Regions from separate parts of the Pseudomonas sp. Lz4W genome, predicted to be linked through region 1. Evidence: predicted binding sites of a transcription regulator. Region 1 holds the regulator's gene; the other holds the start of a gene.
What was found. Region 1 encodes FliA, which starts transcription of late flagellar genes. Its sites were predicted from a motif close to CTAAAGTTTNNNNNNNNNNNGCCGNTAA; they were not measured.
Positions count from the first base shown of each region.

Region 1 (3,408 bases):
CCTGCAGCTTGAAAGTCTTGCGGGGCGCGGGATCAAGGCACGCAACTATCTGGTACTGGCGACCACCAGTCAGAAACAGGTGTTGACGGCGGCTTACCTCAGTTACAAACGATGCGGGCTGGCCGGTTGCATTCTGACCAAGCTGGATGAAACCGCGAGTCTGGGGGAGGTGCTGAGCCTGGCGATCCAGCACGGGCTGCCGGTGGCTTACCTCACGGATGGTCCGCGGATCCCCGATGATCTTCACTTGCCCCGTCGTCACCAGTTGGTGAGCCGGGCCGTGAGTGTGCAAATGCAGGAAGAACCCAGTGAAGAGGCCATGGCCGACATGTTCGCTGATATCTATCAAAGCCCTCCCAAACAGGTCGGCTGAGGTACTCAAGGTTACGTAGCAATGTACCTACATCGATGGTCTGCAAGGTGTTGTGCCAGTGGGGCACGTGCAGCCAACCTTTGTAGCCGCGTCTAAGAAAGACAAGGTAAAAAATGATCATGGGCAGCATGCATCCCGTACAGGTGATCGCAGTGACCGGCGGCAAGGGTGGCGTCGGTAAAACTAACGTGTCAGTCAACTTGTCTATCGCGCTTGCCGAAATGGGCAGACGCGTCATGTTGATGGATGCCGACCTGGGCCTGGCAAACGTCGATGTGCTGCTCGGGCTGACCCCCAAGTACACCCTGGCCGATGTGGTCGAGGGTCGTTGCGAGCTGCGCGACGTACTGCTCCAGGGCCCTGGCGGGATCAGGATCGTACCGGCGGCGTCGGGCACCCAGAGCATGGTCAACCTGAGCCCGGCCCAGCATGCCGGTTTGATCCAGGCCTTCAGTGACCTGGGCGATAACCTCGACGTGCTGGTGATCGATACCGCAGCCGGGATCGGCGACTCAGTGGTGAGTTTTGTGCGCGCCGCCCAGGAAGTCCTGCTGGTGGTGTGTGACGAACCGACTTCGATCACCGATGCCTACGCGCTGATCAAGCTGCTGAACCGCGATTTCGGGATGAACCGGTTCCGGGTGCTGGCCAACATGGCCCAGAGCCCGCAGGAAGGGCGCAATCTGTTCGCCAAACTGACCAAGGTTACCGACCGTTTTCTGGATGTCGCCCTGCAATACGTGGGCGCCGTTCCCTACGACGAGAGTGTGCGCAAGGCGGTGCAAAAACAGCGCGCCGTGTACGAGGCATTTCCGCGTTCCAAGTGCTCCCTGGCGTTCAAGGCCATCGCCCAGAAAGTTGACACCTGGCCGCTGCCGGCCAATCCCCGGGGGCATCTGGAGTTCTTTGTCGAGCGCCTGGTGCAACAGGCAGGCGGAGGGCGTCCCTGATGACCGCCAGCGGCTATCGCATGTACAGCAAAGCGTCGCGTGACAGCCAGTATGAGCTGATCGAACGCTACGCACCGTTGGTCAAGCGTATCGCCTATCACCTGTTGGCGCGTTTGCCCGCCAGCGTGCAGGTGGACGACCTGATCCAGGCCGGGATGATCGGCCTGCTCGAAGTGTCGACCAAATACGACGCGACCAAGGGCGCGAGTTTCGAGACCTACGCCGGTATCCGCATTCGTGGTGCGATGCTCGATGAAGTGCGCAAGGGCGACTGGGCGCCGCGCTCGGTGCACCGCAATACCCGCATGGTCAGTGACGCAATTCGGGTAATTGAAGCAAAAACCGGTTGTGACGCTAAAGATCACGAGGTTGCGGCCGAACTCCAGTTAAGCCTTGATGATTATTACGCCATTTTGAATGACACCCTGGGCAGCCGCCTGTTCAGTTTCGACGACCTGTTGCAGGACGGCGAGCACGAAGGGTTGCATGAGGATGGTGCCAGTGCTCACCCGGAACCCTCGCGGGACCTGGAAGATGAACGCTTCCAGACAGCACTGGCCGACGCGATCAGCCTGTTGCCGGAGCGTGAGCGACTGGTCCTGGCGCTGTATTACGACGAAGAACTGAACCTCAAGGAAATCGGCGAGGTGCTGGGGGTCAGCGAATCCCGTGTCAGCCAGCTGCACAGTCAGTGCGCCGCCCGCCTGCGGGCACGCCTGGGGCAGTGGCGGGCGAACTGAAAACAGCGGGCAATCGCTGATTCATTGTGGGAGCGGGCTTGCCCGCGATGGGCGCGACGCGGTGGATCAGTTAACCGGCGTTGCCTGCATCGCGTCAGGCCCGCTCCCACAGTTGATTTATGGCGTGTGCGAAATCGAATTGATTGAATGGCGCGTCCAGAGACTGAACGCGTTTAAGACTGCTTGGAGGTCGAATTGGACAAGAACATGAAGATCCTCATCGTTGATGATTTCTCAACGATGCGACGGATCATTAAAAATCTGTTGCGTGACCTCGGGTTCACCAACACGGTGGAGGCGGACGACGGCACCACGGCGTTGCCGATCCTCAACCAGGGGCACATCGACTTTCTGGTGACGGACTGGAACATGCCGGGCATGACCGGTATCGAGTTGTTGCGCCATGTGCGTGCCGACGAAAAACTCAAGCACCTGCCCGTGCTGATGGTGACCGCTGAAGCCAAGCGCGAACAAATCATCGAGGCGGCCCAGGCCGGGGTCAACGGCTATGTGGTCAAGCCGTTCACGGCCCTTGCACTCAAAGACAAGATCGAAAAAATCTTTGATCGCATCGGTTGAACGGTTTCCCGGGGGGCGCTATGGAGCATCAAGAAGCGACACAGGGCGAGTTTGAGTCGACCCTGAAAAAACATGCCCGCGAATTGGTCGACAGCCTTGAGAAAGGCAAGTTTGGCGACGCCGTGCAACTGATTCATGAACTGAACCAGACTCGCGATCGCGGCCTGTACCAGGAAGTCGGCAAGCTGACCCGTGAGTTGCACAGCTCGATTGTCAACTTTCACATCGATCCGAACATGCCGCGCGCTGAAGAAGTGTCGCAGATCACCGATGCAGCCGAGCGTTTGGCTTATGTTGTGAAGCTCACGGAAGCTGCGGCGAATCGAACCATGGATCTGGTAGAAAACAGCACGCCGCTGGTCAATGGCCTGGGCAGCGAGGCTAAAGCCCTGAGCGCAGACTGGGGCCGCTTTATGCGGCGCGAAGTAGGCGCCGAGGAGTTTCGCGAACTGGCGCGGCGGGTTGACAGTTTTTTGACGCGCAGCGAAGCCGACAACCATGTGGTGTCCGCCAACCTCACTGACATATTGCTCGCCCAGGATTACCAGGACCTCACCGGTCAGGTGATCAAGCGTGTCACCCAGTTGGTGACCGATGTGGAAAGCAATTTGCTCAAGCTGGTGCTGATGGCCAGTCAGGTCGATCGCTTTGCCGGGATCGAACACGACCGTGCGGCACTGCTCGCAGAAAATAATTCGCAAAAAAACCTGACTAAGGGTGAAGGTCCGCAGATTCATGCCGATAAACGTGATGATGTCGTGTCCGG
Region 1 covers NZ_CP017432.1:3,305,480-3,308,887, reverse strand. The annotation lists gene flhF (flagellar biosynthesis protein FlhF) at 1-373, shown strand, start outside; gene fleN (flagellar synthesis regulator FleN) at 493-1,323, shown strand; gene fliA (RNA polymerase sigma factor FliA) at 1,320-2,063, shown strand; gene B195_RS15045 (chemotaxis response regulator CheY) at 2,271-2,642, shown strand; gene B195_RS15040 (protein phosphatase CheZ) at 2,663-3,408, shown strand, end outside.

Region 2 (3,408 bases), 350 kb from region 1:
TGAGGCGCTCTTCAAAATGCAGGTAGCGCAACTCCACGGCCGTTGTCATGGCGCCGAAGGGCAGGGCGGCACTGAAGCGCTCATACACCTGGCCCAGCTGCATGCTCTCGCCGATATTGCCTTCGAAGCGCAATTTGCAGCCCGTGGCCGATACATCAAGCAGCTTGCCCTTGAGCGGCGCCTTGAGCTTTTCGCCCGCCACATCGACATTCACCAGATTGGCCAGTTTGAGCGCCGCGCGAAATGCGTTGCGCCGCTGGTGGTACAGCACTTCGCCCGGCAGGGCGGTGCGGTAGCAGCGGTGGTCATGGGCGTCGTCAATGGTCAGGCGGCTGGTGCATTCCCAGGCGATGCGTACGCCTTCATGGAAACCTTCAACTCGAAACGGTACGCCGTCCTGAAGAAAACGCTCGCCGTCACGGGGGATCATTTCGTCCAGGGCCATGGAGTTGCCCTCACGATCCACTTCGACCACATAGCTCTGGAAGCGCTGGATGCGGTCCTGGAACGTAATAATCAGCGGGTCATGGCTCTCTTGCAGCATGCGCAGGCTGGAGGCCACTTCCAAAGGTGTGGAAAGCACCTTGGGTGGCTGCGGAGCATCTTGGGAATCGAACACGGTTCAGCGGTCTCCGGACAATAAACAGCAACACGCAGGGGGGTGGCATTTTGCCATTGTGTTGCGTGTCTAGATAGCGTGACCGTGCAGGTTCAGGCCTGGCTGTAAGCGCGGGGTTTATCCAGCATTGAGGTCGAGCCGCGGGCGTCATACAGCGAAGGCGCTTCGCCGCCGTGCAGGATGCGCAACTGATTGGCGGTGATCGCCTGTTGCGTCTGGATCGATTGGCCGTTTAGCAGGTTGGCTGCCTGGCACCGGGCCAGCAACTGGTTCAGCAGATCGCTCTGTGTCAGCAATTGCTCGCCCACGCTGGAGTGGCTGGCAAGGCTTTCGAGGCCGCGGCGGTTGGTGGTCAAGCCCAGGCTTGCCAGTATCTCGCTGCGTCGGCGGCCATGCTGTTCAAGCAGGATGATCAGCGACTGTTTACGCGCCAGAATATTTTCCAGCACCCGCATGTCGCGGCTTTTGAGGGCAATGGACTCGTCCTGCAACAGGCCGAGCAGTTGCTCGGCCGGTGCCAGATCGTCATTGATCAGTTGCAGCAAATTTTCATCGTGGATGTTGTGCATGTCGGGCTCATGGGTGTTAAGCGTCCAAAAGCCTGGCACTGGCCGTGGGCCTAGCGCTCAGCTTCTATATTCAGCAGTTTGCCGGCAACCCGATTGCTGTCGACTTTATAACTGCCATCGGCAATGGCTTGCTTCAATTCGGCAACCCGATTTTTATCGACCACCGGTTGGTCACGCAACGAGTCACTGATTTTCTGCAACTGTTGAGCTTCTTGACTGAGGTGCACAGATTCACCGCTTGGGGCGCTGACACTGGTTTGTTCAGGTTTTTTTGCAGGGGCCGCTTGCGTGGCGCTACCCGCTTCCTGGTTGGCATTGCTGCGGGTACTGCCGCTTAAGGGCGGGGCACTGTTGAGACGGCTAAAGTCGATGACCATGACGAAAAACCTCTGGGTATTTGGACGCTTGCCATGTTTTCGGCCAAATCCGGGAAAACTTTAGGCGCGATTAATCATGGCTGACTGCTTGTCGGTACTGACCTGCGTCAAGGCACAGTGTAGGAAAGTCGCGAAACTGATGCCAATTTTCCTAGAGTGCTACTTCAACCTGGCCCGGTGCGGTAATCCGTGCCCGGATGACGCGCTTGGAGTTCAGGTTCTTAACCCGGATCTGTTCGCTGAGGCCACCATCAGACAGGGCCTCGCCGGGCATCTTGACACTTAATGTGCCGCTACGTGCGCTGATCACCACGTGATCGCCTTTACGCACGGCCGCAGCCTGCTCCAGATGGGTGAGGGTCAGCACCTGATCAGTGACCATGGGCCGCAGCAGCTTTTGCCCCACTGCCAGCTCGGTCGCGGTCAGGTAGCCCTGTTTGATCAGGCTGATATCGCGCTCGCGCAGGGTGACATCGGCGTAGTCGATGACCATGCCGCGCTGCAGGGGGTGGGTCACGGTGACGACATCGCGGAACAGTTTGACCTGTGCCGGAACAAAGATGGTCCAGGGTGAGAGCCCTTCACAGCGTACGCGCACAATGACGCGGCCCATGGGTTGGGCCGGGCTCTCGAGGCTGGCTGTCAATTCCTTGTCACACCAGGCCAGGCGCAGCCGGGGGTCGAGGTTGTTGACCTGGATTTGATAGCGGCCCTCGATCTGACCAGTGGCAAGGTAGTCTTCGACGGTAAATTCAAGAAAGCCCTGGGTCACGCCGATAAGCTGATCAGGCGATGTGAATTCATCGGCGTGGGACGGCATGCCGATAACCGTCAGGCACAAGGCCGCAAGCAGGCTGAAACAGCAGCGCGGCACGTGGCAGGATTTTGTCGTTTTAGCGTTCATGGCAGATAAATAGCAAAGCCCGTGCCGTTTGCCGGGCAATGTGTGTCGTAACTTAAAGTTTTAACAGGAGCTGAGTATGGCCGGGGTGATGGATGCGGTTAACCAGCGCACTCAACTGGTAGGGCAAAACCGCCTTGAACTGTTGTTGTTTCGTCTGGACGGGCCACAGCTGTACGGGATCAACGTGTTCAAAGTCAGGGAAGTGCTGCAATGCCCCAAGCTGACAATGATCCCCAAATCCCATCCAGTGGTATGTGGAGTGGCGAATATTCGCGGGGCGACCATCCCGATTCTCGATCTGGCAATGGCCACCGGGTCGGGTCCCCTGCAAGATCAAAGCAGCCCGTTTGTCATCATCACCGAGTACAACACCAAGACCCAGGGCTTTTTGGTTCGTTCGGTCGAGCGTATCGTCAACATGAACTGGGAAGACATTCATCCGCCACCCAAGGGTGCCGGTCGCGACCATTACTTGACGGCTGTGACGCGACTGGACGAGCAACTGGTGGAAATCATCGATGTGGAAAAGGTTCTGGCTGAAGTTTCGCCTTCGCCGGAAACCATTTCCCAGGGGGTGGTAGATGTCGAAACCCAAGCCAGAGCGCTGTCTTTGCGGGTGCTGACGGTCGATGATTCGTCGGTGGCGCGCAAACAGGTTGCCCGTTGCCTGCAAACGGTCGGGGTCGAGGTGATATCGCTGAACGACGGCCGTCAGGCGCTGGACTACCTGCGCAACATGGCGGGTGAGGGCAAGGACCCGGCCGAAGAGCTTCTGATGATGATTTCGGATATCGAGATGCCGGAAATGGACGGCTATACCCTGACCGCCGAGATTCGTAACGATCCACGCATGAAAAATTTGCACATCATTCTGCATACTTCATTGTCCGGTGTATTTAATCAGGCGATGGTCAAGAAAGTCGGTGCCGATGACTTCCT
Region 2 covers NZ_CP017432.1:3,657,880-3,661,287, reverse strand. The annotation lists gene B195_RS16725 (flagellar brake protein) at 1-619, opposite strand, end outside; gene B195_RS16720 (flagella synthesis protein FlgN) at 712-1,179, opposite strand; gene flgM (flagellar biosynthesis anti-sigma factor FlgM) at 1,239-1,565, opposite strand; gene flgA (flagellar basal body P-ring formation chaperone FlgA) at 1,717-2,385, opposite strand; gene B195_RS16705 (chemotaxis protein CheV) at 2,546-3,408, shown strand, end outside.
Region 2: the regulator FliA is predicted to act here: its motif matches at 1,602-1,629, upstream of flgM (flagellar biosynthesis anti-sigma factor FlgM).